One region of the Nocardioides aromaticivorans genome, then DNA from elsewhere that is predicted to be linked to it. Evidence: riboswitches for the same ligand, from Rfam matches in the RefSeq annotation. Region 1 holds a riboswitch; each other region holds the start of a gene.
What was found. A riboswitch is a leader RNA that binds a small molecule or an ion and turns the genes downstream of it on or off. The one in region 1 is predicted to bind glycine.
Positions count from the first base shown of each region.

Region 2: linked by a shared signal. The riboswitch ahead of gcvP (aminomethyl-transferring glycine dehydrogenase) and the one ahead of gcvT (glycine cleavage system aminomethyltransferase GcvT) in region 1 are both predicted to bind glycine.
Region 3: linked by a shared signal. The riboswitch ahead of gcvP (aminomethyl-transferring glycine dehydrogenase) and the one ahead of gcvT (glycine cleavage system aminomethyltransferase GcvT) in region 1 are both predicted to bind glycine.

Region 1 is NZ_JACBZM010000001.1:2,548,071-2,558,050, reverse strand. Features, by position in the region: gene BJ993_RS12030 (L-serine ammonia-lyase) at 1-1,281, opposite strand, end outside; gene gcvH (glycine cleavage system protein GcvH) at 1,306-1,677, opposite strand; gene gcvT (glycine cleavage system aminomethyltransferase GcvT) at 1,698-2,828, opposite strand; glycine riboswitch at 2,874-2,966, opposite strand; glycine riboswitch at 2,967-3,073, opposite strand; gene BJ993_RS12015 (SDR family NAD(P)-dependent oxidoreductase) at 3,162-3,929, opposite strand; gene BJ993_RS12010 (NADP-dependent oxidoreductase) at 3,975-5,006, opposite strand; gene BJ993_RS12005 (zinc-binding dehydrogenase) at 5,066-6,046, shown strand; gene BJ993_RS12000 (YidH family protein) at 6,036-6,419, shown strand; gene BJ993_RS11995 (DUF202 domain-containing protein) at 6,416-6,694, shown strand; gene BJ993_RS11990 (DUF1254 domain-containing protein) at 6,701-8,059, opposite strand; gene BJ993_RS11985 (DUF1214 domain-containing protein) at 8,056-9,363, opposite strand; gene BJ993_RS11980 (ABC transporter ATP-binding protein) at 9,366-9,980, opposite strand, start outside.
Region 2 is NZ_JACBZM010000001.1:4,550,574-4,560,553, reverse strand. Features, by position in the region: gene BJ993_RS21855 (hypothetical protein) at 1-195, shown strand, start outside; gene BJ993_RS21850 (hypothetical protein) at 165-554, shown strand; gene BJ993_RS21845 (serine hydrolase domain-containing protein) at 520-1,815, opposite strand; gene gcvP (aminomethyl-transferring glycine dehydrogenase) at 1,812-4,640, opposite strand; glycine riboswitch at 4,720-4,821, opposite strand; gene BJ993_RS21835 (MerR family transcriptional regulator) at 4,845-5,444, opposite strand; gene BJ993_RS21830 (bifunctional nuclease family protein) at 5,618-6,088, opposite strand; gene ftsR (transcriptional regulator FtsR) at 6,247-6,978, opposite strand; gene BJ993_RS21820 (FHA domain-containing protein) at 6,981-7,496, opposite strand; gene gcvH (glycine cleavage system protein GcvH) at 7,542-7,931, opposite strand; gene BJ993_RS21810 (DUF881 domain-containing protein) at 7,942-8,667, opposite strand; gene BJ993_RS21805 (small basic family protein) at 8,660-8,992, opposite strand; gene BJ993_RS21800 (DUF881 domain-containing protein) at 8,989-9,852, opposite strand; gene clsA (cardiolipin synthase ClsA) at 9,849-9,980, opposite strand, start outside.
Region 3 is NZ_JACBZM010000001.1:2,259,273-2,269,252, forward strand. Features, by position in the region: gene BJ993_RS10625 (SDR family NAD(P)-dependent oxidoreductase) at 1-83, shown strand, start outside; gene BJ993_RS10630 (glutamine synthetase family protein) at 90-1,550, shown strand; gene BJ993_RS10635 (APC family permease) at 1,666-3,141, shown strand; gene BJ993_RS10640 (alpha/beta fold hydrolase) at 3,155-4,108, shown strand; gene BJ993_RS10645 (FadR/GntR family transcriptional regulator) at 4,147-4,911, opposite strand; gene BJ993_RS10650 (gamma-glutamyl-gamma-aminobutyrate hydrolase family protein) at 4,883-5,665, opposite strand; gene BJ993_RS10655 (IclR family transcriptional regulator) at 5,697-6,512, opposite strand; gene BJ993_RS10660 (MarR family winged helix-turn-helix transcriptional regulator) at 6,604-7,095, opposite strand; glycine riboswitch at 7,473-7,570, shown strand; gene gcvP (aminomethyl-transferring glycine dehydrogenase) at 7,615-9,980, shown strand, end outside.

The DNA of each region.
Region 1 (9,980 bases):
GATCGCCTTGTCCAGCGACACCTTGTGGTGGCCGGTCCCGTTGATCGCCAACCGGGCGGCGTTGATCGCCTTCACCGAGGCGATCGCGTTGCGCTCGATGCAGGGGATCTGCACCAGCCCGCCGATCGGGTCGCAGGTCAACCCGAGGTTGTGCTCGATGCCCACCTCGGCGGCGTTCTCGACCTGGGTCGGCGTCCCGCCGAGCACCTCGCACAGCGCACCGGCGGCCATCGCGCAGGCCGACCCGACCTCGCCCTGGCAGCCGACCTCGGCGCCCGAGATCGAGGCGTTCTCCTTGAACAGGATCCCGACGGCGGCGGCGGTGAGCAGGAAGCGCACCACCCCGTCGTCGTCCGCGCCCCGGACGAAGCGCACGTAGTAGTGCAGCACCGCCGGGATGATCCCCGCCGCGCCGTTGGTGGGCGCGGTGACGACGCGACCACCCGAGGCGTTCTCCTCGTTCACCGCGAGCGCGAACAGGTTGACCCAGTCGATGACGTCGAGCGGGTCGCCGCCCTCGGCCCGGGCGCAGAGGTCGGCGTGCAGGCCCGGCGCGCGGCGCGGCACCTTCAGCCCGCCGGGGAGCAGGCCCTCGGCGCTGCAGCCGGCGCGGACGCACTCCTGCATGACCGCCCAGATCTCCAGCAGCCCGGCGCGCACCTCGTCCTCGCTGCGCCACGACAGCTCGTTGGCGAGCATCACGTCGCTGACCCGCAGCCCGGTCTCCTCGCAGATGGCGAGCAGCTGGGCGCCGGTGGTGAAGGGGTACCGGACCTCCGTCCGGTCCACCACCACGCGGTCGGCACCGACCGCGTCCTCGTCGACGACGAACCCACCGCCGACCGAGTAGTAGGTCCGCTCGCGGAAGGCACCCTCGATGCCGTACGCCGTGAAGGTCATCCCGTTCGGGTGCGCGGGCAGCGAGCGGCGCCGGTGCAGCACGAGGTCCTCGGCGGCGTCGAAGCGGACGGTCCGCCTGCCGGCGAGGTCGATCGCCCCGTCGCGTCGTACGACGTCGAGCCGGCCGCGCGCGGCGGCGACGTCCACGGTCGCCGGCAGCTCCCCCTCGAGCCCGAGCACGACGGCGCCCTCCGAGCCGTGGCCGTGCCCGGTCGCCCCCAGCGACCCGAACAGCTCGGCCTTCACCCGTACGGTCGCATCGAGGAGCCTGTCGTGGACGAGGCCGTCGACGAAGGTCTTCGCGGCGCGCATCGGCCCCACCGTGTGTGACGACGACGGACCGATGCCGATGGAGTAGAGGTCGAAGGTGCTCAGGGGCACGACGCGACCTCCCGCTCGAGCACCTCAGGCCTCGAGCAGCGCGTCGTACGCGGCAGCGTCGAGCAGGTCGACGGTGGCGGTCACCTTGACGACGAGGAGCCAGCCGCGGCCGAAGGGGTCGCTGTTGACCAGGCTCGGGTCGCCGTCGACGTCCTCGTTGACCTCGACGACCTCGCCGGTCACCGGCGAGTAGAGGTCGCTGACGGACTTGGTGGACTCGAGCTCGCCGCAGGTCTGGCCCGCGGTGACGGTGTCGCCGACGGCCGGCAGGTCGACGTACACGATGTCGCCGAGAGCGTCGGCGGCGTAGGCCGTCACGCCGACACGCGCGGTGTCGCCGTCGAGGGCGACCCACTCGTGCTCGGCGGAGTACTGGAGGTTCGTGGGGTTGCTCATCGTCTTCTCCTCGAGGTGGGTCAGCGGTTGCGGGTGTAGAAGGGGAGCTCGACGACGTCGGCGTCCTCGAGGGAGCCGCGCAGCAAGACGGAGACCCGGGTGCCGGGCGCCGCGAGGTGCGGCGGCACGTAGGCCATCGCGACCGGCTTCTCCAGCGTCGGCGACGGCGCGCCGCTGGTGACCTCGCCGACCTCGGCGCCGGTGGCCGGGTCGACGACCGGGTAGCCCGCGCGCGGCGAGCGGCGGCCGGTGGAGACCAGCCCGACGAGCACGCGCTCCGGGCCCTGCTCCTTGCGCTTCGCGAGCGCCTCGTGCCCGACGAAGCCGTCCGGCTTGTCGAGGACGACGACCCGGCCCAGGTTGGCCTCGTACGGCGTCGTGTCGCGGCTCAGCTCGTGGCCGTAGAGCGGCATCCCCGCCTCCAGGCGCAGCGTGTCGCGGCAGGCGAGGCCCGCGGGGACGAGGCCGTGCGGCTCCCCCGCCTGCTGCAGCGCGGCCCAGACGGCCTCCGCGTCGGACGGCCGGCAGTAGACCTCGAAGCCGTCCTCGCCGGTGTAGCCCGTCCGCGCGAGCAGCACCTCGACTGCGCCGTCAGGGGCAGCGACCGTGCCGGCGTCGATGGCGTAGTACCTCAGCGACGGCACGTCGAGCTCGGTCAGCTCCGCGACGATCGCGGCCGACGCCGGGCCCTGGACCGCCAGCAGCGCCCACTCCTCCGACGTGTCGCGGACCTCGACGTCGTACCCGTCGGCGCCGGCGGCCACCTCGGGGGCGACGACGGCGACATTGCTGGCGTTCGCGACGACGAGGTAGTGCTCCTCGGCGAGGCGGTAGACGACGAGGTCGTCGATGATCCCGCCGTCCTCGGCGCAGATCATCGAGTAGCGGGCGCGGCCGACGCCGATCGCCGACGGACGACCGACGAGGGCGTGGTCGAGCGCGGCGCCGGCACCCGGGCCGGTCAGCTCGATCTCGCCCATGTGGGTGAGGTCGAAGAGGCCCGCCGTCGTGCGCACGGCCCGGTGCTCGGCGAGCTCCGAGCTGTAGCGGACCGGCATCTGCCAGCCGGCGAAGTCCGTGAAGTTGGCGCCCAGTGCGGTGTGGACCGCGTGCAGCGGGGTGGTGCGCGGGGTGGGGTCGTTCGTTGCCATGCGGAGGCTCCCGGGGTCGAGGGTGCACGGCACCCTGCTGGTCTGCCTCCCCGCTCTGTCATGGGTGCCTGAGAGCTTCACCGCGACGAGCGGCTTGCACCGTGGGCGCAGGACATGGGTCCTGTCTTTCCAGAGTTGCCTCGCCGCGCAGTGATGGGGCCTGAGAGTTTCTCGGGGAGAGTTGCTCCTACGGCGCCCCGTCGCGACCCATCGGGTCAGGCGGGGTCTCTCCTGCTGCGGCTTCGAACGGCCGGTGTGGAGTTGTGTGCGGCGAGGCTACAGGTCGTGGCCGCCCGGGTCCCATTCCCCTCCGGCGCGGACGGCACGCCTGCGTCAGCCGATGCTGGCGCCGCCGTCGACGTAGAGCGTCTGGCCAGTGACGTACGACGACTCGTCGGCCGACAGGAAGGTGACCGCGGCCGCGATGTCGTCCGGCTGACCGACCCGCCTGACCGGGACGGCGTCGGCGTTGAGGCGGCGGAACTCGTCGACGTCCATCTTCAGCCGGGCCGCGGTGGCGTCGGTCATCTCGGTCGCGATGAAGCCCGGCGCGACCGCGTTGACGTTGATCCCGAACGGGCCCAGCTCGATGCCCAGGGTGCGGGTGAAGCCCTGCACGCCCATCTTCGCGGCCGAGTAGTTGGCCTGCCCCCGGTTGCCCAGCGCCGAGATCGAGGAGATGTTCACGACCTTGCCGTACTTCTGCTCCACGAAGTGCTTCTGCGCGGCCTTGGTCATCAAGAACGCACCCTTGAGGTGCACCCCCATCACCAGGTCCCAGTCCTCCTCGGTCATCTTGAACAGGAGGTTGTCGCGGGTGATGCCCGCGTTGTTCACCAGGACGTGGATCCCACCCAGCTCGGTGACGACCCGCTCGATGGCGGCGTCGACCGACGCGCCGTCGGAGACGTTGGCGCCCACGCCGATGGCCTTCGCACCCTCGGTGAGCGGCAGCTTCGCGGCGGCCTCGGCGGCCGCGGTCTCGTCGAGGTCGACGATCGCGACCGACGCGCCCTCCTCGGCGAACCGGGTGGCGGTGCCGAACCCGATCCCGCGCGCTGCTCCGGTGATGACGGCGACTCGCCCGTCGAAACGACCCATGGTGGTGCTTCCTCTCGTTGGTGGTGGCGGCCGGTCGAGGTCGACTCAGCCGAGGCGGACCAGCGTCTTGCCGGTCGTGCGGCCCGCGAGCATGTCCGCCATCGCGCGCGGGGCCTGCTCGAGGCCGTCGTAGACGGTCTCGGGTGCGACCAGCCGGCCGTCGCGGATCCAGCCGGCCATCCGTTGCTGCATCTCCTCGAGCAGGTCGAGGTGCAGGCTGCCGCGGAAGCCGGACAGCGTCAGGTGCTTGGCGGTCGCGAGGAAGATGTTGCGCGGACCGGTGGGCTCCGACTCGTAGTCCGAGATCGAGCCGCACAGGGCGATGCGCCCGTGCATGGTCATCGCGTCGAGCGCCGCCTCGAGGTGCTCGCCGCCGACGTTGTCGAAGTACAGGTCGATGCCCTCGGGGGCCAGGCGTGCCAGCGCCTCCCCCAACGGCTCGGACCGGTGGTTGAACGCCGCGACGCCCAGGTCGTCGCGCAGCCAGGCGACCTTCTCGTCCGATCCGGCGCTCGCGACCACCCGGTGGCCGAGGTTGCGGGCGATCTGGACGACCAGGGAGCCGACGGCTCCGGCGGCCGCCGACACCCACAGGACCCGCCCGCCGCTGAGGCCGTCGACGACCGCGAGGCCGGCGTACGCCGTCAGGCCCATCGGCCCGAGCGGCCCGAGGAAGTGCTGGTGCGGCGCGTCGCCCGGGTCGAGCACGCGCAGCGTCCCGACGCCGTTCATGGCGCTCTCGCCCGCGCGCACCACGGCGTGCTCCCGCCAGCCCAGGGAGTGCCAGACGACGTCGCCCGGCTCGAACCCGTCGGCCCGGGACGCGACGACCTCACCGATCGTGAGGACGCCGTCCATCGGCGCGTGCAGGTCGAAGGCGGTGAAGTAGCCGTCGGGTGCCGCGGGACGCAGCCGGAGCCTCATCCCGGGGTCGACGGAGGTCCAGGTGTTGCGGACCAGCACCGAGCCTGCGGCGAGCTGGTCGGGGTCGGGGAGCTCGACGGGGACGACCTCGAAGTGCTCGGGCCCGACCTCGCCCCGCGGGTGGGCAGCGACCTGCAGCGCACGGCTCTTCATGTCTCTCCTCGGCACTCGGTGTGTGGACACCCGCGACTGTACTGAACTAAATTCAGTTTATGAAGACTCCGATGATGTCGGCTTGGCGCTGGACCGGGACCGGACGTCCGCTCCAGCTCCACGAGGTCCCGGTGCCCGCTCCCGGTCCCGACGAGGTGTTGGTGCGCGTGCGCGCTGCTGGCATGTGCCACTCGGACGTGGGCGAGCTCGACGAGCCCTCATGGGCCGTGAACATCACGCGCAACCCGATCACCCTCGGGCACGAGATCGCCGGCGAGGTCGTCGCCGTCGGCACGGATGTCACCGGCTGGACGACGGGCCAGCGGGTCGGCGTCCATCCGCAGGGCAGCACCGTTCCCGGCTACAGCCGCGACGGCGGCTACGCGAGCCACCACCTGGCCCCGGCCGGTGACCTCGTCGCGGTGCCCGACGGGCTGAGCGACGAGCTCGCCGCCACCGGCACCGACGCCGGCATGACGTCGTACCACGCGGTCGCGGTGGTCGGCGGCGTCCGCGCGGGCAGCCGCGTCGGCGTCATCGGCCTCGGGGGCCTCGGCCAGCTCGGCGCCCAGCTCGCCGTCCACCTCGGCGCCGAGGTCCACGGAGCCGACACGAGTACGGCGGCACGCTCCCTCGCGGCCGGATGGGGCCTCGCCGGGCTCCACGAGCGGGCCGAGGACCTGCGCGGCCTCGGCCTCGACGTCGTCATCGACTTCGCGGGCTTCGGCACGACCACCGAGGCGGCCGTGCAGGCGATCCGCGTCGGCGGCGACGTCGTGATGGTCGGCCTGGGCGCCGAGCACACCACGCTGACCACCGCCGACGTCATCCACCAGAAGGCACGGATCCACGGCTCGTCGGGCGGCACCCGCGACGACATCGCCGCGGTCTACCAGCACCTGGCCAGCGGCGCGCTGGCACCGACCGTCGAGCGGATCGGCTTCGACGACGTCCCGCGCGGGATCGAGCGCCTGCGCGCCGGCGACGTACGGGGGCGGCTGGTCGTCGTGTTCGAGGGCGGGCAGCACGATGGGCGCTGAGTCCGGGCCGGCACGACGACAGCGGTGGCCCGCCCGCGTCTACGGCACCGGCGCCGAGCCCGACTACCGATTCTCCCTCGCGAACGAGCGGACGTTCCTCGCGTGGCTGCGGACGTCGATGGCCCTGGTGGCCGGTGCCGTCGCGCTCGACGCCTTCGCGACGGGCTATCCCCGGCCGGTCGTCCAGGCAGTCGCCGGGGCTCTGGTGGCGCTGGGCGGAGCGGGCGCAGTCCTGGCGTGGGCACGCTGGAGTGCGGGCGAACGTGCCATTCGGAGAGGCGAGCCGCTCCCCGGGTTCCGGGCCGGGGCCGCCGCCTGCGCCGTCCTGGTGGCCGTGGCCACGACCGCCGCGTTCCTGGTGCTGGTGCGGTGAGCGACCCTCCACGGGATCCGGGCCTCCAGGCGGAGCGCACCCGCCTCGCCGGCACGCGGACGATGCTCAGCACCGGCGCCGCAACGCTGGCTCTGCTCCACCTGACCGCCCCCTCCGCGCCCATCGGGCCGGTCCTGCTGGCGGCCGTCGCACTGGCGGCCTCGACCGGAGCCGCTCCCCTGCTGCGGGACTCGACCGGGGTGCGCCTGGCGGCCCAGTCACTCACCGCCGTCATGATCGCCGCCTGCGCGTTGGTCACCGTCGTTCGCGGCTGATAGCCCTCACGCCACGGGACGCACCGGACCGGGCAGCCAGGCGCCACTGAGCGCGTCCGCGAGCGGCTCGTAGATGCGCAGCACCAGGAAGAAGCGCCCGCGTGGCGCCGGGAGCCAGTTCGCCCCGACACCGGGGTCCTCGGCGCTGATGGAGACGGTGACCGAGCCGTCGACGTCCAGCAGGAGGCCCGGCGTGGCGCTGCCGACCGAGGAGCGATCGATGGCGCTCGGCACGAGGAATCCGCTGTCGTCGTACAGGGTGACGCTCCAGAACGCCCCCGCCGGCGGCGGACGCTCCATCGTCAGCAGGTAGCCGCCCGCCGCCCCGCCGAGGGGCCGTCCCTCGCCGTCCACGTAGGTGTTGAACGAGGTGTTCTCCTCGACGACGTTGGCGGCGAGACCGACGTGGTTCATGACCGCCCGGCTGAGGAAGTTGGCGCCGTGGGCGCCCTTGTCGCAGACCTTCGTCCAGCCGGTCGGCACCGGTTCTCCGAGCTGCGGCCGGCAGGCGTCGATGACACCCATGGCCGCGGCGAACCCGCTCGCGGCCCCCGCCCGCGTCTCCTCGTCCAGGAGCCCGGGTCGGAACGCAGCGGTCCCCGCCAACCCCAGCACCGCGAAGCGACGGACGAGCGCCGTCTCGTCCGCGGGCACCCCGCCGAGACGGAGGGCACCGTCCATCGCGTGGAAGAAGGCCTCCCAGTCGGTGACGACGGCGTCGGGGTCGACGACCTCCCCGACCACGCTCGTCGCACCCGCGGCGACGCCACGGCCGCCCCGGACCGGACGCAGGAGCACCGAGTCCTGGAGCCGGTGGATCTCGGCAAGGTCGTCCCCCCGGACCTGGATCCGCATCAGCACCCACATCAGGCGGGAGGCGACACGGAGCCGGACGGCGTCGTCCGGCACGCCGGCGTCGTCACCCGGCGCGACCAACCAGACCTCGCGTGCCGGTCCGACGGTCCGCCGGCTGATGTTGGAGGCGTTGCCGAACGCGTCGAGCAGGTTCAGCGTGAAGTAGCGATCCCCGAAGTCGGGCAGGTCGATCGCCACGGGCCCCTCCCGCAGGTCGAGCCACGCGTTCGAGTACAGGGTGTCCACGTTCGGCACCCGGAAGGCGGCGAACCCGGGAGCGGCGAGGCGCCGCTCGTGGACGAACTGGCCGGTGGGGACACCGGTCTCGGCGTACTGCCGGCACATCTGGGCGTACTGGTAGGCGGCCGGGAGCCCGTAGACCACCGCATCGAAGGCTGCCGCGTGGGCCACGGAACGCCGCGCTGTGCCGTCCCTCGGCACGAGGTCCGCACGCGTGGAGACCTGCCGCTGGTCGACGTCTCCGACGTCGAGGGCGGCGTACCCCGTCACGCCGGCACCCGCATCACCGCCGGAGGACGCCACGACGCCTCGAGCGGCCAGTACAGGCGCAGCATGAGCCGGAACGGGCCCTCTGGCGCCGGAAGCCAGTTGCTCACCCCTCGCGGCGGCGGGCCAGCACTGATGTCGACCTCCAGCGATCCGTCGTCGGACCGCACCAGGCCGGGGGTGCGATCTCCGACGGCGTACCGCCCGAGGTCGTTGGCAACGAGATTTCCCGCGGCGTGGTACATCGTCAGGGACCAGAAGGCCGCGGCCGGCGGGGAACCGGCGGGGAGCCGGACCCGATACCGGGCGACACTGCCGTCGAGCTGCCGTCCCTCGGCGTCGACCTCGCACACCGGATAGCTCGCCTCCTCGGGTGGATTCACGTAGATCTGGGCGTGCGCCACCGCCGCACGGAGCAGGTGGTCGTCGCCGAAGGAGGCCACGGTCTCGTTGGTCGCCCAGCCGGCGGCGGTCCGGCCGAGAGTGCGAACCCGTTGCTCGATCGCCCGATGGCCGTCCCGGAGGCCGTCGGCGACAGCGGACACGACAGCCGGCGCGGCACGATTCCGGGCGAGCTCGTCGATCCCCACGTCCGCGAGCAGTCGCTCCAGTCCGCGGCTCTCGATCGACTCACCCCCGGTGTCGAGCACCCGGAGCACGGCGGAGGCGAAGGCGCCGGGCTCGAAGACCTCACGTTCCCGGGCGACGGCGGCGAGCCGGACGTCGACGTCGTCCACGACCGTCCCCGCATGCGGACTGCCTTGGCTCGAGACCACCAGGCGGTCCTGCACGGCGTGCGCGGCACGGAGGTCCTCGTCGCTGTCCGGATCGACCGCCGTCCGACCGACGAGCGTCAGCCACCGGTCCCGCGTCGCCACCCGCACCAGGTCACCGTGGTCCACCACCTCCGGCTCCCCGGGTTCCACCACGACGTGCGGCGGCTGCCCGGGGTGGGTCCGGCCGCTGATGACGACCGGGCTCGTGGTGTCGGACTTGCCCACCTGGAGGCTGAAGTACCGATCGCCCACGGTCGGCAGCTGGACCGCGTGCGGCCCGCGGGCGAGGTCCAGCCACGCCACGGAGTAGAGGGTGTCGACGTTCGGCGCCACCCCGACCCGGAGATCGGGGTCGGCGAGGGCCCGCGCGTGCCCGAACCGGCCGATTGGAGCGCCGGCCGACACGGCGGGCCGCGGCGCGAGGGGATCGCCGGGGAGGGTGAAGTTGAACCGCAGCCGCTGCGCGAGCACCAGCGGGTAGGCCCACACCTGAAGCCGGGCTGCGGACCGTCGTACGTCGTCCGGGGCCACGCTCACGAGGCAGCGATCAGCTCGCGCGACCCGGTCGCCGCTCCGCCCGGGTACACCTGCATCGCCTCGGGCCGGAAGCTGATGACGACGGGCTCGCCCTCGTGCGCGCTGCGCAGCCACGCCCCGTGGGAGGCCGCGTCAGCACGCAGCCGGAACTGCTCGGCTCCGGCGGCCACCGTGACGTCGTAGTGGCGGCCACCGAACTCGGAGGCGAGCAGTGTGGCCTCGAGCCGCACGGCATCGGCCGGCGCCTCGGTGGCCGACCGGTGCAGGCGGACGTCGTCCGGCCAGATCCGTGCGATCAGCGCGGGAGAGTCGGGAAGGCTGCGCTGGATGGACATCTCCACGCCGTCGGCGCTCTGCCAGCCCGTCGCGGTCCGGACGAGCTCCAGCCGGTTCGACATGCCGATGAACTCCGCGACGTAGTCGGTGGCCGGGTTGTCGAAGACCTCGACCGGCGTCCCGAGCTGCTCGATCCGGCCGGCCCGCATGATGGCGATCTTGTCGCCGAGCGCGAAGGCCTCGGACTGGTCGTGGGTCACGAAGACGGCACCGAAGCCCAGGCTCTCGTGCAGGCGGTGGATCTCGGTGCGGACCTGGTCACGGAGGCGCGCGTC
Region 2 (9,980 bases), 2.0 Mb from region 1:
CGTGACGAGACCGGCGAGGACGACCCCGACGCGACCTACGAGATCTCCGACGTCGAGGGCGACACCGAGGGATCGTTCACGGTCCGGGTGACCAGCGACGAGGAGCCCTACACCGACGCCGAGATCGCCGCGGTCGTGCACGTCGAGGAGCGGGACGGACGCTCGTGCATCTCCGGCTTCGACCCGATCAGCTGACCCGCTCCGCCGTCATCGTCGTCGCCGTCGCGACCTCGGCCGCGGCGTGGGCGGGCGCAGGCGTCGACCCCTGGTCGCTCGCGACCTGGCTCGCGGCCCACGGCGGGCTGGTCCTCGCGGTCGCGCTCGGCTGGGTGGTCCTCGCGCCGTTGCCGCTGGGGGCGGCGGCGCTGGTGGCGCGGCGCTCGCCGTGGCCGTGGATCGGCACGGTGACGGTCCACCTCGTCGTGCCGGTCGTGCTGCTCGCCCGCTTCCCGCACCTGCTGCCCGGCTGGGCGTGGGCCGTGGTCGCGCTCAGCGTGGCGGTCGGGCTCGCGTCCGTGGTCACGGCCTTCCCGGATGGCCCCCGGGGATCGTGACCGCCGGGTCGTACGGCGTGCGGGTGTAGACGAACGTCGCGCACTCCAGGCTGCGAACCGCGCCCGTGTCGGCATCGCGCCGGACCAGCAGCCGTTCGCCGCGGTGGTAGCCCTCGGCCCCGACGAAGGCGCCGTCGACGTCGACGAAGCGCTCGTGGAGCTCGGCCGTGCGCAGGTCGCGGGCCACCAGCTCACCGCCGGTCCACTCGAAGGCGAAGCCCGTGTTGCCCCAGAACCACAGCCCGAGCAGCTCGGCCACCTCGCCCGGCAGGGGCGGCAGCGAGGGGAACCACGGCTGCGCCACCGGCGCCGCGACGTCACCGAGCAGCGTCGCCGGCACCTGCTCGGGCCGCAGGCCGGTCGTCGCGTTGGCGAGCGCGACGACGGCGTCACGGGTGTCCCGGTCGACGAAGAGCGAGGCCTGGAAGCCCGGCATCGAGCCGGTGTGGCCGACCATCGTCCGTCCGCCGACGTGGAGCACGCGGAGGCCGAGCCCGTAGGCGTCGGCCGGAGCGACCGGCGCCGCCATCTCCGCCAGCGTGGACGCGGAGAGCACGTCGCGATGGCCGGAGGCCAGGAAGTCGGCCCACCGCAGCAGGTCCGCGACCGTGCTCCACAGCTGTCCGGCGGGCGCCATGGCGCCCGTGTCGGTGTGCGGCTCGGCGCTCAGGGTGTGGGCGAAGTGGTCGACGCTGCGGCCGGGCGCGTGCTCCGCAGGAGGGTGGTACGACGTCGCGCCCATCCCGAGCGGGACGAGCAGCCGCTGCTGGACGACCTCCCACCAGGGTGCGCCGCGCAGCCGGGCCACGACCTCGCCCAGCAGCGCGAAGCCGAGGTTCGAGTAGTGGTAGTACTCCCCCGCCGCAGCCACCCGCCCGGATCCGTCGTTGGCGGCGAGCAGCTCGGCGACACCGCCGCCGTCCACGCGCTCCCACCACGGTCCGACCGGCTCGCTCTGCAGCCCGCCCGTGTGCGCGAGGAGCTCGCGCAGCGTGGCGTCGGGGTACCCGCACTCGGGCAGGAATCGCCCCACCGGGTCGGCGAGGTCGAGCAGGCCCTCGTCCCGCAGCTGCAGGACGAGGACCGCCGTCAGGGTCTTGGTGATCGAGCCGATCCGGTAGGCGGAGTCGACGCCGACCCCGGGCAGCGCCGAGGAGCAGCCGGACCAGACCGGCTCGCCCCCGCGCGCCACGCCCGCCACGACCGAAGGCAGCCGGCCCGCGCCCTGGAGCGCGGCCAGCCGGTCGTCGTACACGGTCATTCGGCGTAGGCGTCCATCGGCGGGCACGCGCACACCAGGTTGCGGTCGCCGTAGGCCTGGTCGATCCGGGCGACCGGCGGCCAGTACTTGTCGGCCGCGCCGGCGAGGCCCGCCGGGAAGACGCCGACCTCGCGGGAGTAGGCACGGTCCCACTCGCCGACCAGCGCGCGGGCGGTGTGCGGGGCGTGGTGCAGCGGCGACGCGTCGACGTCCCACTCCCCCGCGGCGACCCGGTCGATCTCGCCCTTGATCGCGATCATCGCGTCGCAGAACCGGTCGAGCTCGGTGAGGTCCTCGGACTCCGTCGGCTCGACCATCAGCGTGCCCGCGACCGGGAACGACATCGTCGGGGCGTGGAAGCCGTAGTCGATGAGCCGCTTGGCGACGTCGTCGACCGAGACGCCCGTCGCTGCGGTGATGCCGCGCAGGTCGAGGATGCACTCGTGGGCGACCAGCCCGGACTCGCCTCGGTAGAGCACCGGGAAGTGCTCGCCCAGTCGGGCCGCGACGTAGTTGGCGGACAGAACCGCGACCGCGGTCGCACGGGTGAGGCCCTCAGCGCCCATCATCCGGATGTAGGCCCACGAGATCGGCAGGATGCCGGCGGAGCCGAACGGCGCGGCGCTGATCGCACCGGTGCCCTCGCGCCGGTCGGCGTCGGGGTGCAGCGGGTGCGTCGGGAGGTACGGCGCCAGGTGCGCGCGCACCGCGACCGGGCCCACGCCCGGGCCGCCGCCACCGTGCGGGATGCAGAACGTCTTGTGCAGGTTGAGGTGCGAGACGTCGCCGCCGAACTTGCCGGGCTGCGCGTAGCCGAGCAGCGCGTTGAAGTTCGCGCCGTCGACGTACACCTGGCCGCCGTGCTCGTGGACGATGTCGCACAGCTCGGTGATGGTCTCCTCGTAGACGCCGTGCGTCGACGGGTAGGTCACCATGATCGCGGCGAGCGTCTCGGAGTACTGCTCGCACTTGGCCCGCAGGTCCTCGAGGTCGACGGTGCCGTCGTCGGTCGCCTTCACGACGACGACCTTCATCCCGACCATGACGGCCGAGGCGGGGTTGGTGCCGTGGGCGGACGACGGGATAAGGCAGACGTCGCGCTGGCCCTGGCCGTTGGCGCGGTGGTAGTTGCGGATCGCGAGCATGCCCGCGAACTCGCCCTGCGCGCCGGCGTTCGGCTGGATGGAGACGCGGTCGTAGCCGGTGGCCTCGGCCAGCCAGCCCTCGAGCTGCTCGATCAGCTGGCGGTAGCCGTCGGCGTCCGCGGCCGGGACGAACGGGTGGAGGTTGGCGAAGCCGGCGAGCGAGATGGGCTCCATCTCGGTGGTCGCGTTGAGCTTCATCGTGCAGGAGCCGAGCGGGATCATGCCGCGGTCGAGCGCGTAGTCGCGGTTCGAGAGCCGCGCGAGGTAGCGCAGCATCGAGGTCTCGTTGTGATGGGTGTTGAAGACCGGGTGGGTCAGGAACTCCGTGGTCCGCTCGAGGTCCTCGGGCAGCCCGGCGTCGCCCTCGGCCGACACCTCCGTCACCCCGAAGGCACCGAGGACGGCGGCGAGCGTGGCCTCGCCGGCGGACTCGCCGAACGAGATGCCGACGGTGTCGCCGTCGACCGGCCGCAGGTGGATGCCGGCCTCACGGGCGGCCGTGACGACCGCACCGGAACGACCGGGGACGCGGACGTTGAGGGTGTCGAAGAAGGTGTCGTTGACGACCTCGATGCCGGCGGCCTCGAGGGACGCGGCGGCCCGGCGGGCGAGGCCGTGGATGTCGGCCGCAATCTCCTTCAGGCCCTGCGGACCGTGGTAGACGGCGTACATGCCGGCGGTCACGGCGAGCAGCACCTGGGCGGTGCAGATGTTGGACGTCGCCTTGTCGCGGCGGATGTGCTGCTCGCGGGTCTGCAGGGCGAGCCGGTACGCCGGGCGTCCCTCGGCGTCGACCGAGACGCCGACCAGGCGCCCGGGCAGCTGGCGCTCGAGGCCCTCGCGGACGCTGATGAAGCCGGCGTGCGGGCCGCCGTAGAACAGCGGGACGCCGAAGCGCTGGGCCGAGCCGACCACGACGTCGGCGCCGAGCGTGCCGGGCGCCTCGAGCAGGGTCAGCGCGAGCAGGTCGGCGGCGACGACCGCGAGGCCGCCCCGCTCGTGGACCGCGTCGATGACCGGCTTGATGTCGGCGATCCGGCCGGAGGCGCCGGGGTACTGGATCAGCACGCCGGAGACATCGCCCTCGGGCAGGCCCTCGGTGAGGTCGGCGACCACGATCTCGATCCCGATGCCCTCGGCGCGGGTGCGCACGACGTCGATGGTCTGCGGCAGCGCGTCCGCGTCGACGACGAACGGGCCCGAGGCCTTGCGGTTCGCGCGGAACGCCAGCGCGACGGCCTCGGCAGCCGCCGTACCCTCGTCCAGCAGGGACGAGCCGGCGGTGGTCAGCCCGGTCAGGTCGGAGACCATCGTCTGGAAGTTGATGAGCGCCTCAAGGCGGCCCTGCGAGATCTCCGGCTGGTACGGCGTGTAGGCGGTGTACCAGCTCGGGTCCTCGAGCACGTTGCGGCGGATCACGGCGGGCGTCACGGTCGCGTGGTAGCCCAGGCCGATCATCGGCTCACCGGGGACGTTGGCCGCGGCCAGGGCGCGCAGCTCGGCGGCGGCGGTCTCCTCGTCGGCGGCCGCCGGCAGGTCGAGCTCCTCGCCGGACCGGATGGACTTCGGCACGGCCGCGTCCATGAGCGCGTCGATCGACGCGTAGCCGAGACGGTCGAGCATGGTCGCGACCTGGTCGTTGTCGGGACCGATGTGGCGGTTGACGAAGGGGGCACTCATCAGCAGGCAGGCTTCCTCGGGATCGAAAAGGATCGAGCCCTCCCCCTCTGTCGGCGCGTCGCTGCGCCTCCAGAGTTGCCTGCTCCGCACGGTCCGGGCGCCTGAGAGGTTCCGGGGAGGAATTGCCCCTTCGGCGCAGGCCCACGTCAGCGACGTGTCCTGACTCTCCCGTGCGGGATGAACAGCAGCTACAGGTTACAACGCCTAGCCGGCGTTCCTCGCAGCGCGACGCGCGGCGAGCTCGTCGCCGGCCACGTCCTCGGCCTGCTCGGTGTCGCTGGCGCTCTCGCTCGGCAGCTGGGCGAGGGTGCCCTCGATCTCGCGCCAGACACCGCCGATGGCGATGCCGAACACGCCCTGGCCGCCCTGCAGGAGGTCGATGACCTCGTCGTTGCTGGTGCACTCGTAGACCGAGGCGCCGTCGCTCATGAGCGTGACCTGGGTCAGGTCGTCGGTGCCACGCTCACGCAGGTGCCCGACCGCCGTACGGATCTGCTGCAGCGAGATGCCGGCGTCCAGCAGGCGCTTGATGATCTTGAGGATCAGGATGTCGCGGAAGCTGTAGAGGCGCTGCGAGCCGGACCCCTTGGCACCGCGCACGCTCGGCTCGATCAGGCCGGTGCGCGCCCAGTAGTCGAGCTGGCGGTAGGTGATGCCGGCCGCGTTGCACGCGGTCGGACCGCGGTAGCCCAGGTCGCTCGGCAGCGGGGAGACGTCGTCGGTGAAGAGCAGCCCCTGCTCCTCGGCGGCAGCGGTCGCCGCGGCCGTGTCCTGACCGACCTTCTCGGGCTGCTGCTCGTTCACGGGGTCCTCCGCAGGGGTTCGATCAGGTGGGTGATCAAGGGGTGGTCGCGCAGGCATTGCACGGCTGTCATTCGACTCTTCAAGGTACGGCGCCGATGACGGGCCGGTCAAAGACGTCGCCGGGCGTGTCGTCAAAAACCCTCAGCCTCAACTTGAGGCTGAGGGAACTCCCGTCACTGTCCTGCTTCGAAGTCCTCGGGCGAGACGTGGTCCAGGAACTCCCGGAACGCCTCGACCTCGTCCTCCTCCTCGGCCGGCGCCGAGATCCCCGCCTCGGCCAGGACCTCCTCCGAGCAGTAGATCGTCGTACCGGTGCGAAGGGCGAGGGCGATCGAGTCCGACGGGCGCGCGCTCACCTCGGCACCCGACGCCAGGACCAGCGTCGCGAAGAAGACGCCGTCCTTCACGTCGGTGATCCGCACCTCCGACAGCTCTCCCCCGGTCGCCGCGAGCAGGTCCCTCATGAGGTCGTGCGTCAGCGGTCGAGGGGGGACGACGCCCTGCTGGGCGAACGCGATCGCGGTGGCCTCCACGGCGCCGATCCAGATCGGCACGTAGCGGTCCCCGACGGTCTCGCGCAGCAGCACGATGGGCTGGTTGGACGGCATCTCCACCCGGACTCCCAGGACATCCACCTCGCGCATGCCTCAACACTACTCGGGGTGGGATGAGGTGGGAGTGGTGGCTGCGTGGGGGTCGCGCAGGTGTTGCGGTTTGGGACCAAACCGCAACAATCCAACGCCCGGAGCTGCAGTTCCTGCCCAATCCGCGGCCTCGCCGGATCCCCGCGACCCGCCGGCCCTCAGATCCGGCGCAGGCCCGCCTTGACCAGGGTGGCGTGCAGCCGCACGGACAGGGCGGCGATCTCGCTCACGGCCTCCTCGGCACGCGCGGCGGCGCCGGCGTCGCGGCCGCGGCGGGGGGCGACGACCTGCTGGATGAGCCCGACCTCGCGGTCGGCGGCCGCCCGGAAGCCGCGCAGGTGGCGGGGCTCGATGCCGAAGTCCGCCAGCTCGCTGGCGGTCTGCGCAATCACCAGCGCGTCGGTGTCGTAGTGCCCGGTCGCCGACGGCGTGATGAGGGCGAACTCCTCCAGCTGTGCGAGGAGGGCCTCGTCGATCTCGGCCACCTTGATGAGCTCCTTGCGCGATAGCCGCAGCTTGTCGCTGCGACGGAAGGACTCCGGTGCCGGCATGCCGTCGGAGCCGATGGCGACGGTCGGCACGGTCGGGACGACCGGCTCCGGCGCGGGCGGCTCGAGGCCGCGGTCCATCGCGTCGAGGTGCTCGCCGATGACCTTGAGCGGCAGGTAGTGGTCGCGCTGCATCCGCAGGATGTAGCGCAGCCGCGCGATGTCGGCCTCGGAGAACTTGCGGTAGCCCGCGGGGGTGCGCTCCGGCTTGATCAGCCCCTCGGACTCGAGGAAGCGGATCTTCGGGATGCTGATGTCCTCGAAGTCCGTGCGCAGTCGGTCGAGCACCTGCCCGATGTTGAGCAGGGGCTCGCGCTCGCCGCGGGCGACGGCAGCGACCACGGTCAGTGGCTCTCGTGGCCCGCGAAGAAGACCAGGCGGTACTTGCCCACCTGGACCTCGTCACTGTCCTTGAGCTGCGCCTTCTCGATGCGGTCGCGGTTGACGTAGGTGCCGTTGAGGCTGCCCGCGTCCTCGACGGTGAACGAGTCGCCCGACCGGCGGAAGACCGCGTGGCGGCGCGAGACGGTCACGTCGTCGAGGAAGATGCCGCTCTCGGGGTGGCGGCCCGCGCTCACCTCGTCGGCGTCGAGCAGGAACCTGCTGCCGGCACCCGGACCCTTCTGTACGACGAGCAGCGCGTGCCCGACGGGAAGGGCGTCCACGGCGGCCGCGTCGACGGCGCTGAGCGCCCGGTCCGAGGTCTCCACGCGGTCGGCGGGGAAGACGGCCTGGATCGTCGCGGTCGAGTCCGTCGCGACCGGCGCGGTCGCGTCCGCCTCGACGAGACGGGTGCCGCACTGCGAGCAGAAGCGGGCGTCGTCAGGGTTCTGCCGGCCACAGGCGGTGCAGAACGGCATCTGGAAACTCCTTGGGTCCGGAACGGGTACTACGAACGTACCGGATCAGCCGTCGAGCTGGGCCTCGTATCCGGCCGCGTCGAGAAGTCCGTCGAGCTCGTCGGGCGTAGCGGGCGCGACCTCGAAGAGCCAGCCGGCGCCGTACGGGTCGTTGTTCACCAGCTCGGGCGTGGCGTCGAGGGCCTCGTTGACGGCGACGATCTCGCCGGAGACCGGGGCGTAGACGTCGCTGACCGACTTCGTCGACTCGAGCTCGCCGCACGCGTCGCCGGCAGCCACGGTCGCGCCGACCTCGGGCAGCGACACGTACACGATGTCGCCGAGGGCGTCCTGGGCGTAGTCGGTGATCCCCACGCGGACCGAGCCCGCCGCCTCGCCGGGCTGGCGCAGCCACTCGTGCTCGACGGTGTACTTCAGGTCAGCGGGGTTCGTCATGGCGAGAAGGCTACTGCCCCTGCTCCGGCAGGGCGTAGCGAGGCTCTGCGCGAGTCGCGACCGCTTCGATGTCGACCGCCTTGAGCTCGCTGACCTCCATCGTGCCGCCGTCGTTCTCGATCTGCTTCTTCGGCCCGAGGGCGAAGGTCAGCGAGTCGGCGAGGACGCCGGGCTCGCCGATGGCGTCGATGACGTACGGCGCCTCGATCCGCTCGCCGTCGACGGTGAACCCGCCCTCGGTCTCCTCGAGCGAGGTCTGCGCCACGACCCGGATGGTGCCGTTGATGGCGATCGCCTCGGCGCCGACGGTCCGCAGCGCCTGGATGGTGTCGAGGAGGGAGCCCAGGCGCACCCGGCCCTCGTCCTCGGTGATCGTGATCCGCACGCCGGGCCCGGTCACGGGCACGAGGCCCGCGATGATGCTGAGCGTGTCAGCCTCGGCCTTGGCCTGGTCGAGCGCGGTCTGCCGCTTGGTCGTGTCGTCGCGCAGGTCGGAGGCGACTCCCTCCAGGCGGTCGATCTCGGCCTCGGCACGCTGGCGGGCACCGCCGAGACCGTCGAGGAGGTCGATCAGCTCCTGCTGGCGCAGGCCGGAGTACGTCGCGTCCGTGTCGGTGACCCTGATCTGGGTGACGCCGGCGAAGCCCACCAGGGCCATGAGCACGCCCGCGACCAGCTGCCGGCGCGAGGGACGCAGCAGCGCCCGCCGGAGTCGGTCGAGCGGCTCGTCAGGCATGGAAGACGTGCCTCCGGATGGCGGCGACGTTGGTGAAGATGCGGATCCCGAGCACGACGATCACGCCCGTCGAGAGCTGGCCGCCGACGCCGAGCCGGTCGCCGAGGTAGACGATGCCTGCGGCGATCACCACGTTGCTGAGGAACGAGACGACGAAGACCTTGTCGTCGAAGATCCCGTCGAGGTAGGCGCGCAGGGCGCCGAAGACGGCGTCGAGCGCCGCCACCACCGCGATCGGCAGGTAGACCTCCAGACCGGCCGGGACGTCGGGCTGGAACACCAGGCCGAGCACCACACCGACCAACAGTCCGAGCACCGCGATCACGGCGGGCCACCTCCCTCGACCTTGGGGTTCTTCTTCTGCTCCACGAACCGGAGCTTCCGCATGGAGGCCGGTGCGGCGGGCAGCCGCAGGTCGTCCTCCTTGTCCATCTTCCACGAGAAGCCGAACTGGTTGGCAACCGCCACGAACTGCAGGCCGCTCGGCGTGTCGACGAAGCGCGACGCGAGGGAGCCCTGGTCGCCGATCGCGAGGATCGTGTACGGCGGCGCGACACCGACGAGGTTGACCTCGATCGCGTCGCCGGAGGTGCTGATCGCGCCCGTGCCCGTCAGCCGCTGCCCGTTGATGGAGATCGCCTCGGCGCCGGCGGACCACAGCGCGTTGGCGATCGTCGCCAGGTCGGTGCTGCGGACCAGCTCGTTCTCGGCGGCGTAGGGCGAGTTGTCCACGGTGAGCCGCACGCCGTCGCCGCGCACGGCCTCGAAGCCCGTGACCGCGCCGAGGTTCGCGTGGTCGGCCTGCACGTCGGCGTACCGGGAGCCGAGCGAGCGCAGCGCGTCCTCGGCGGCGAGGTTCTCCTCGCGCAGCGCCGCCGCGGAGTCGCGCAGGTCGGCGAGCGACGCCCGGCGGGCCTCGATCCGGCCGATCAGCGCGCTGCGGCTCTCCTGGTCGACGTCCGCGTTCGCCGAGGTCTGTACGGCGGCGACGGTCACCAGCAGCGCGAACGCGGCCACCACGCCGACGACGCCGGCCCGCAGCGCCGGTCGTGCATGGGCCTCCGGCCCGCGCCGCGACGCCGCGACCTGGTAGTCGCGGTCCATCGCCTCCTGGGTGATGAGCGCCAGGAGCGGCGTCCGTGCCCGGTCGGCGGGCGCGGCCGGCGCGGCGGGCTCGGTGGTCATCCCTCGCCCGTGCGCGATCGTGGCTCGGTCGTCGCCAGCAGCTTGCGCACCTGCCAGGCGTAGAGGATCCCCGCCCACCAGTACAGGCCGACGCCCCACAGGGCGAGCGACCACCCGAAGACCCGGGC
Region 3 (9,980 bases), 290 kb from region 1:
TCTCGGAGTACGCGCGCGCACGGGCCGGAGACCTCCGAGCGGCGACGGTCGCGACGCCCGGCGCCCCCGGTTCCGGGGGCTGAAACCACGTGGTTGGCGCAGCATCGGCAGCAGGCAGACACTCGACACAACGCTTGAGAAAGTACTACGGAGGACAGATGGCCAGCGAGTTCGTTGCGACACCCGAGGAGATCGCCCGCGTCCGTGCGGCCGTTGCCGAGCACGGCATCGAGAGGGTCCTCATCGGTGGTGCCGATATCCATGGTCAGTTCCGCGCGAAGTTCATTCCGGCGTGGCGCTTCGAGAACGAGCCCACCGCGGCCATGCACATTGCCGATGTGCTCGCGATCATGGACATCGAGGACGGGATGATGCCCAGGCCTTCGGGCTACGAGGGCTGGTGGCCGACATGGGACGCGGGCTTCGACGACCTCGATGCCGTGCCGGACCTGAGCACGTTCACGCCAGTCAGCTGGATCGACAAGGGTGCGCTGGTCCTCTGCGACTACCTCGACCAGGAGCACCAGCCGCTCAGTGCCATGCCGCGCAACGTTCTGCGGCGGATGGTCCAGCATGCCGGCAGCATGGGCTTCGAGCCGCTGATGACGACGGAGTTCGAGTTCTTCGTCTTCAAGGAGACGTTCGGATCGGCCAAGGCCAAGGGATTCCGCAACCTCGACGTCCTCGGAGAGTCCGTCACCATGTACGGCGCGGAGCAGGCGCACGCAGACCTGCCCCTCACCTCGGCCATCGAGAAGGCCTGCGGTGACATGGGGATCCGGATCGAGGCCATCATGGCCGAGGGCGGTCCGTCGCAGTTCGAGCTGAACCTCACCCCTCAGCCGGCGCTACGTGCTGCTGACGAGGGTTTCCTCTTCAAGTTCGCAGTCAAGCGGGTCGCGGCGGAACTGGGCTACTTCGCATCGTTCATGCCGAAGTTCGGTCCCGGTGAGTTCGGCTCGAGCCTGCACGTCCACCAGTCGCTGTGGTCGGGTGAGCGCAATGCGTTCTACGACGCCTCCCGGCCGGACGGGCTGTCCGTCGTCGCGAGGCAGTACATCGCGGGGATGACGAAGACCCTCCGCGAGTTCACCGCTATGTACGCGCCCTACATCACCTCGTACAAGCGCTTCGAGGCCGACAGCGCGGCGGGCAGCCAGGTCGCCTGGGCCGTCGGCAACCGAACGACGGCCATCCGCGCGATTCGCGGCCCCGAGGGGGCGACCCGGGTGGAGAACCGCACACCCGGGTCGGACGGCAACCCGTACCTCGTGCTCGCCGCGATGCTCGCTGGTGGCCTGTGGGGTATCGAGAACGATCTCGATCCCGGAGAGGCCTACGCCGGGAACGCCTACGCCGACGAGCACGTCGAGTCCGTGCCGCGCTCGCTGCAGGAGGCGACCGAGCTCTTCGCGCAGAGCGAGGTGGCCAACAAGATGCTTGGCGAAGAGGCGGTCTCGTACTACGCCGAGACCCGCCGCTGGGAGGTCGAGCAGTTCAACAGCGCGGTCACCGACTGGGAGCTGAACCGCTACATCGGCAACGCCTGACCCGACCGTGGGCGACCGCCGCGCCGCCCCTGTGGGTCCGCATGTCCTCATCCACGACCACATCGCCTCCCGGAGGCTGGCGGCTCGGACCGCTCCGGAGATCAGGAGTCCGCAAATGTCTCAGCAGGTCCAGGGCAACAGTTCCCTGAAGGAAGGATCCCTGGGGGTCCTCGGAATCGTCTTCTTCGTCGTGGCTGCCGCAGCGCCACTGGCGGCTTCGGTGGCCACCGCGCCCGTCGTCTTCGGCTTCGGAGGCGTCGGTGCGCCGCTCGCCTACCTGATCGTGGGCGTGGTGCTGCTGCTGTTCTCGGTGGGATATGCCTACATGAGCGGCAAGGTGACGAGCGCTGCCGGCCTGGCGGCCTACGTCGAGGTGGCGTTGGGCAAGAGGGCTGCCTCTGCGTGCGCGTTCGTGGCCGTCCTCTCCTACGGCGTCTTCGTCATGGGCCTGTACGGCGGGTTCGGCTTCTTCGCGAGCTTCGCCCTCGACTCGACGCTGGGGATCTCGGCTGACTGGTTCGTCTGCGCGACGCTGGCCTGGCTTCTCGTGGGTTTCATGGGCCACCGCGCCGTGGACCTCAACATGCGGGTGCTCGGCGTGCTGATCGTCCTCGAGATCTCCGTCCTCTTCTTCTTCGATGTCGCGACCGTCGGCAAGGGCGGTGAGGACGGCATCTCGTTCGCCGGGTTCGATCCGTCGGCCATCAGCGGCGGTACCGGCTTCGGCATCGCACTCCTCTTCGCCGCGGTGGCGTTCCTCGGCTTCGAGGCCACCGCCATCTACGGTGAGGAGGCGCGCTCTCCCCGCCGGACAGTAGCCGTCGCGACCTACGGGGCGGTGGTGCTGATCACGGTCTTCTACGCCTTGACGATGTGGTCCTTCGGCAACGCCTACGGCAACGACAAGGTGCTCGACCAGGCGGCTTCGAATCCGGGTGGGTTCGTACTCGAGGTGATGCCGGTGTACCTGGGAGCGTGGAGTACCGACGTGCTCACCGTGCTGGTCCTGACGAGCTACTTCGCAGCCCTGCTCGCCCTCCACAACACCCTGTCGCGATACGTGATGTCGCTGGGGCGTGCGGGTGGACTGCCCTCCCTGCTGGGCGCCACCCATAAGCGGTTCAAGTCGCCGAGCAACGCCAGCGTCGCCGTCTCGGTGGTCACCGCGGTCGGTGTGGTGGGCTTTGCAGTCGGCGGTGCGGACCCCTTTCTGCAGCTGTTCGCATGGCTCAGCGGTCTGGGCACCTTGGGCATCTTCGTGCTCCAGGCGAGTGCGACCGTGGCAGTCGTCGTCCACGGGCGACGCAGCGGCGAAGGCTCCGCGTGGCAGACGCTGATTGCGCCAGTGGCTGCCTTCGTCGGCATCTGCGTGATCGTCGTGCTGGCTCTGCGCAACTGGTCGCTCCTGTCCGGAGCGACGGGCGGCCTGTCCAGCATGCTGCCCTGGCTCATTCCGGCCGCCGCCCTCGCGGGGGCTCTCATGGCCACTCTCCGGGCTGACCGGGTCGGGAGCCTGAACCCCGAGCGCACCGACGCCGACGCTGTTGAAACCGACAGCGCTGAGGCGACGACACCCATCAACGACAAGTGAGGATCCCGTTGCGATGACCAACACCTTCCAGCTCTCCGCCGCCGTCCACTGCCGACCGCTTTCCGCTTGGCCCCGGCTCAGCGTCGAGCTGCTCGGGACCCAGACGAGGTTCGTGCAGGGCGCGCGTTGGCGGCACCGCGTCATCGAGAGTGGCGACGCAGACGGCGAGCCGCTCATCCTGATCCATGGAGTCGGCGGTCACGCGGAGTCGTTCGCCCGGAACATGCACGGCCTGGCCCGGCAGGGCTTTCATGTCTACAGCATCGACGCGCTCTACCACGGGTTCAGCGACAAGCAGCCCTACGACGACGACAAGCGCTATGTCCACCAGGTCGAGGCCGTGGTCGACCTGATCGATGCCTTGGGCCATGACACGGTCCACATCGAGGGTGAGTCGATGGGAGCCACCATCGCCTTCCACTTCGGGCTGAGCCACCCTGAGCGCACCCGCAAGGTGGTGCTCAACACCGGATTCGGACACGTCAAGCTGAACAAGTCGGACTTCAAGCCCGTGAAGGGCGACATGGGGGAGCTTGCCCGCCTCTCTCGCGAGGTCGTCGTCGACCCGAACGCTGCGGCCATGCGCAAGCGGCTGGAGTGGGTCGTCGCCGAACCGGAGTCGATGACCGACGAGATGGTCGAGATCCGGCTGGCGCTCTACTCGGATCCCCTCATCAACGACTCCATGCGGAAGGTCTTCCGGCTGGACAAGGACTGGAGCTGGGACCTGCCCTACTCGGAGGAGGACCTGGTCGACTACCGGCCGGAGACACTGGTGCTGTGGACCGAGCACAACCCGGGCGATGGTCCCGACTACGGCGAGTACATCGCAAGCATTCTGCCGAACGGCAAGTTCTACTGCATCGACGGCGCGGGGCACTGGCCGCAGTGGGAGCGCCCTGAGGAGCACGACGCCGTGCTCACCGAGTTCCTGTTGGGACGGGCCTACCAGCCTTCAGGCTCCTGACCCCGGACACCACGCACGGCCTGCCGGCCGGTCGCCTGTCATCGTGACAGGTGGCCGGCCGACTCAATTGCGCTCGACACGTCATCGAAAGTCGCATGCAGGTGGTCGCGCATCCGCTGGGCTGCCCTGTTGCCGTCGCCGGCGCGAACCGCAGCCAGGATGCCGTGGTGCTCCTCGTGGCTTCGCGCGATCGTCCCAGGAAGGATGAGCGGCTCACTTGCCGGCGTGAACAGCTCACCCCGCGCAGTCTCCATCAGCCGGTGGAGCCGGGGTGAGCCGGCCGCGCGAGCGAGCAGCCCGTGGAACCGGCTGTCGGACTCACGGAACTGACGGGGCGTCAGCCGGTCACCGTCGACGTCGATCGCCTCGGCGAGCTGCTGCAGGTCCTCGGCCGTTCTCCGTTCGGCAGCCAACCACGCGATGTGCGACTCGACAGCCGTGCGCACGTCGATGATCTCGCGCAGCAGGGAGCCGTCGTCAGCCATTTGCGCGAGCCAACGTGCGTAGGGCTGTGCGAGCTCGGTGACGAACGTTCCTCCTTCGACGCCGCGACGAACCTCGACGTAGCCCTCCGCGCGAAGGCGGCTCAGTGCCTCGCGAAGGGTGGACCGGGACACCGCGAACATCTCGCTCAGACGTCGCTCGGCGGGCAGCCGGTCCCCTGGACGCAGCTGCCCGCCGTGGACCATGGCCCGGATGCGGGCGTGGACGTCGTCCGTGGACGTGCGGACCGCCTCGCCGTGGCGGTGCCAGTGCGAGTCGGTGTCGATCAGCTCATCCGGCGGCGTGGAGGGAGTGCTCACTCAGGTCAGTTCCTCGGGTCCTGTCGACGGCCCGCTCGACGAGCCAGTCGAACAAGGGATCACCGCCGAACATCTCGGGGTGCCACTGTACGGCGACGACGTCGGCGTCGGGCATCTCGATGCCCTCCACCACCCCGTCCAGAGCTCGCGCCGAGACCACGACGCCCTCGCCGGGGGTCAGGACCGCCTGGTGGTGGTAGCTGTTCACGGAGATCCGGGCACCGAGGACGCGGGAGAGCTCGCTGTCCTCGGTGACGTTCACCATCTGCGGCCGGTGGTTCCCGGGATAGCCGTAGAAGGAGTGGGACTGCCCGTCGGAGGCCGAGAGATGGGGGACGAGCGTGCCGCCACGAGCCACGTTGATGAGCTGGCAGCCCCGACAGATTCCGAGCACCGGGATGCCCTTCACTAGAGCGGCTTCGAACAGCCCGATCTCGAACGCGTCGCGCCCGGGGTCCATCACCGTCGCGAACTCGGTGGGGATGCCGCCGTAGCGTCCCGGGTCGACGTCCTCCCCGCCCGCGAGGACCAGTGCGTCGAGTCGGTCGACGACTGCTACGGGGTCGGCTTCCCGCGTGAGCAGCACGGGCGTGCCGCCGGCACCGGCGACGCTGCGGATGTAGGGGGAGAGGAAGACCTCGATCGGCTCCTGGCCGACGAACGCGGGCAGCCGGCCGACCTCGTGGCCGTACCGGTACTGGCCGGTGACGCCGATCAACGGTTGGGGGAGCGAAGGTGGGGTCCGCAGGTTCACGGGCGTCCTTTCGATGGTTCGGATGCGGAGGTCACGTGCCGGTGGCGATCAGGTCGACGTCCGGCCCGGCCTTCCGGGAGACCTGGACCGCGGCGTTGCGAACGGCGCTCGCGATGGCGTCGATCTTCAGGGTTCGTGCGGAGCCCGCTACCGAGATGGCGGCCACCGCCCGACCGGACGGGCCGAGGATGGGGGCGGCCACGCAGACGAGACCCTCCCGGCACTCCTCGCGGTCGAACGCCACCCCTTCCTGGCGCGCAGCCTCGAGCTGACGGAGGAACATGCCCGGCAGCGCGATCGATCGCGTCGTCGTCGGCCGGAGTCCACCGTCGAGGACGCGCTTGACGGCCGTCCGGTCCGACCGGGACAGGATGGCCTTTCCGAGGCCGGAGGTGTGTGCGTTCAGCCTGCTGCCCACGCGCGACGGTGTCGAGGTGGAGCGGTGCCCGTAGATCTTGTCGAGGTAGACCACGTCGGTGCCGTCGAGGACGCCGAGGTGGACGTTCTCGTGCGTGAGCTCGTAGAGCTCGGAGAGGTACGGCAGCGCGACCTCGCGCAGGACGCCCGCTCCGCCGCGCAGGGCCACTGCTCCGAGGCGGAGCATCGGAGCGCACAGGTACCAGTCCATGCCGTCCCGGTCGACGAGCCCAGCGTCGCGCAGCACACCGAGCAGGCGATGGGCCGTCGACTTCGGAACGCCGGCGATGTGCGCGAGTTCGGTGAGGGTCGCGCCGCCTGCGGCGTCGCCGAACGCGGTCAGGAGCGAGATCGCCTTGCCGACAGACCCGCCGTCAGGAGTGCTGTGCTCAAGAGTGGGGACTGATACGTCTAATGGTCGTGCCCTCATACCAATACCGTACGCCGTTGATGTGTGCTGCGCCACCCCCAACTTCGGAACCGGTGCCACAGAGGCGCGGGGCCAGCCAGGAAGTGGCCGGTCAGGCGCCGGCACGTGTCGTGGCTGGCGTGTCGACGTGGCCCTCGACGGCGTCGAGCATGTCGCGCAGGGTGCGGGTGAGCGCGCTGACCTTGCGGCCGGAGAGCTGACTGATGATCGCGGACTCGACGGCGTGGAACTCGGGATGGACCTGCTCCGTCAGCGCGGTGCCCTTGTCGGTCAGGCGGAGCCGGACCAGGCGACGGTCCCGCTGGTCGCCCTCCCGGAGGAGCAGCCCTCGGCCCTCGAGGGTCTTCACTACCCCGGTCAGCGTGGCCTTCGAGACGTCGGCGCACTCGGCGACGTGTCGGGTCTCGACGCCGTCCGAGTTCCACACGACGGCGAGGACGATGAACCCGGTCCAGGTCAGGTCGTATCGGCGCAGGACGCGGTTGGTGAGCTCGGAGCGGACTGCGTTGGCCACTCGGAAGAGGTCGGACAACGGGCTGGCGGCAGCGAAGTCAAAGGGCGAGTTGCCGACCTGGCCGTTCATGCGGGCTCAGTTTCCGCGGGCGGTCGGAAGGGGCATCTGGCCATCCAAGTCCGGGCGTCGGGAGCTGGGAAGCGTGACGTTCCACGCCCCAGAACCGCGCGGGTTTCGGTGGAGACCGGACGAGGCGGACCGCACGTGGCGTTCCGCGGTCCGGCACAGCGTCCTGGCCACGGCGGGCCGGGCCGTGCTCCAGTGGGTGTTGCCAGACAGTCGGTGCCGGGCGTGACGAGGCTCGGCTACGGTGTGGGCGACGTACAACTGAACACCGGCCGTTCGAAGCCGAAGCAGGAGAGCCCCCGTCTGGCCTGATGGGTCGGGACGGGGCGCCGTAGGAGCAACTCTCCCCGAGAAACTCTCAGGCCCCATCACTGCTCGCGCGAGGCAACTCTGGAAAGTCAGGACCCGTGTCCTGCGCCCACGGTGCAAGCCGCTCGTCGCGGTGAAGCTCTCAGGCACCCATGACAGAGCGGGGAGGCAAGCGAAGCAGGGTGCAGTGCACCCTCGACGACGGGAGCCTCCGTGTCCTCGAACGACCCCACCCCTTTCGGGACCCCCTTCAGCGAGCGCCACATCGGCAGCGACGCTGCCGCGCAGGCGAAGATGCTGGCCGAGATCGGCTACTCGAGCCTCGACGACCTGATGGCCGCAGCGGTGCCGGCCGGCATCGTGTCGCCGGAGCCGCTCCGGCTCCCGCCCGCGGCCAGCGAGGCCGAGGCGCTCGCAGAGCTGGCCGCGCTGGCGGGCCGCAACGACGTCGGCGTGGCGATGATCGGCTGCGGCTACCACCCGACCATCACGCCCCCGGTGATCCGCCGCAACCTGCTGGAGGCGCCGGCCTGGTACACGGCGTACACGCCCTACCAGCCGGAGATCAGCCAGGGTCGGCTCGAGGCCCTGCTCAACTTCCAGACCGTCGTCGGCGACCTCACCGGCCTGCCGACGGCCAACGCCTCGCTGCTCGACGAGGCCACGGCCGTGGTCGAGGCGATCCTGCTGATGCGCCGAGCGTCGCGGTCGAAGTCCCCGCGGGTGCTCGTCGACGCGGACACGTTGCCGCAGACGCTCGCCGTCATCGGCACCCGCGCCGAGGCGGTCGGGCTCGAGGTCGAGCTCGTGGACCTGGACGGGCCGCTCCCGGAGGGCGACTTCTTCGGCCTGCTGGCGTCGTACCCCGGCTGCTCGGGGGAGGTCCGCGACCTGCGCCCGCTCGCCGACGACGCACATGGCCGGGGCGCCGCGGTGGCGGTCACCTGCGACCCGCTCGCGCTGACCCTGCTCACGCCGCCCGGCGAGATCGGCGCCGACATCGCGGTCGGGTCGACGCAGCGGCTCGGCGTCCCGATGTTCTACGGCGGCCCGCACGCCGCCTTCATCGCCGTGCGCGAGGGCCTCGAGCGGCACCTGCCGGGCCGCCTCGTCGGTGTCTCGATCGACGCGTCCGGACAGCCGGCGTACCGCCTCGCGCTGCAGACCCGCGAGCAGCACATCCGCCGCGACAAGGCGACGTCGAACATCTGCACCGCGCAGGTGCTGCTGGCGATCACCGCCGGGATGTACGCCGTTTACCACGGGCCCGACGGCCTGCGCCGGATCGCCGGCCAGGTTCACGCCCGCACCGCCGAGATCGCCTCCGAGCTGGAGGTGCGCGGCGTGCGGCGGGTCAACCGGCACTTCTTCGACACCGTCGTCGTCGAGGTCGCGGACGCCGTTGCCGTCGTCGCCCGCGCCCGCGCCGCCGGCATCCTGCTGCGCCCGGTCGACGCCACGCACGTCGGCATCACCTGCTCCGAGATCACCACCGCCGAGCACGTCGCGACCGTCGTCGACGCCGTCGAGCCCCGGACCGACGGTGGCGTCATGGTCCAGGTGGGCACCGGGATCCCCGCGGCGCTGCGTCGTACCTCCGCCTTCCTCGAGCACCCGGTCTTCCACCGGCACCGCTCCGAGACCGCGATGCTGCGCTACCTGCGGGCGCTCTCCGACAAGGACTACGCGCTGGACCGCGGCATGATCCCGCTCGGCTCCTGCACGATGAAGCTCAACGCCACCGCGGAGATGGAGCCCATCTCGTGGCCCGGCTTCGCCGACATGCACCCGCTCGCCCCGCTCGAGGACGTCGCCGGCTACCGCGTGCTCGTCGAGCAGCTCGAGGAGTGGCTGGCCGAGATCACCGGGTACGCCGCCGTGTCGATCCAGCCCAACGCGGGCTCGCAGGGCGAGCTCGCCGGCCTGCTCGCGATCCGCGCGTACCACCACGACCGTGGTGAGGCGCGGCGCGACGTCTGCCTGATCCCGTCCAGCGCGCACGGCACCAACGCCGCCTCCGCGGTGCTCGCCGGCTTCCGGGTCGTCGTGGTGGCCTCCCGCGAGGACGGAACCGTCGACCTCGACGACCTGGCCGCGAAGTGCGCCGAGCACACCGACCGGCTCGCCGCGGTGATGGTCACCTACCCCTCCACCCACGGCGTCTACGAGACCGGCATCACCGACCTCTGCGACCTGGTGCACCGCCACGGCGGCCAGGTGTACGTCGACGGTGCCAACCTCAACGCCCTCGTCGGCATCGCCCGGCCGGGCACGTTCGGCGGCGACGTCTCGCACCTGAACCTGCACAAGACCTTCGCCATCCCGCACGGCGGGGGCGGCCCGGGGGTCGGCCCGGTCGCGGTCGCGGCCCACCTGGCGCCGTACCTGCCGAGCCACCCGCTGCACCCGGTCCCGGAGCAGCGCGTGGGCATCGGCCCGATCAGCGCGGCGCCGTACGGTTCGGCGGGCGTCCTGCCGATCGCGTGGGCCTACGTGCGGATGATGGGCGCCGACGGCCTGCGCCGCGCGACCCAGACCGCGGTGCTGGGGGCGAACTACCTCGCGCACCGGCTCGCGCC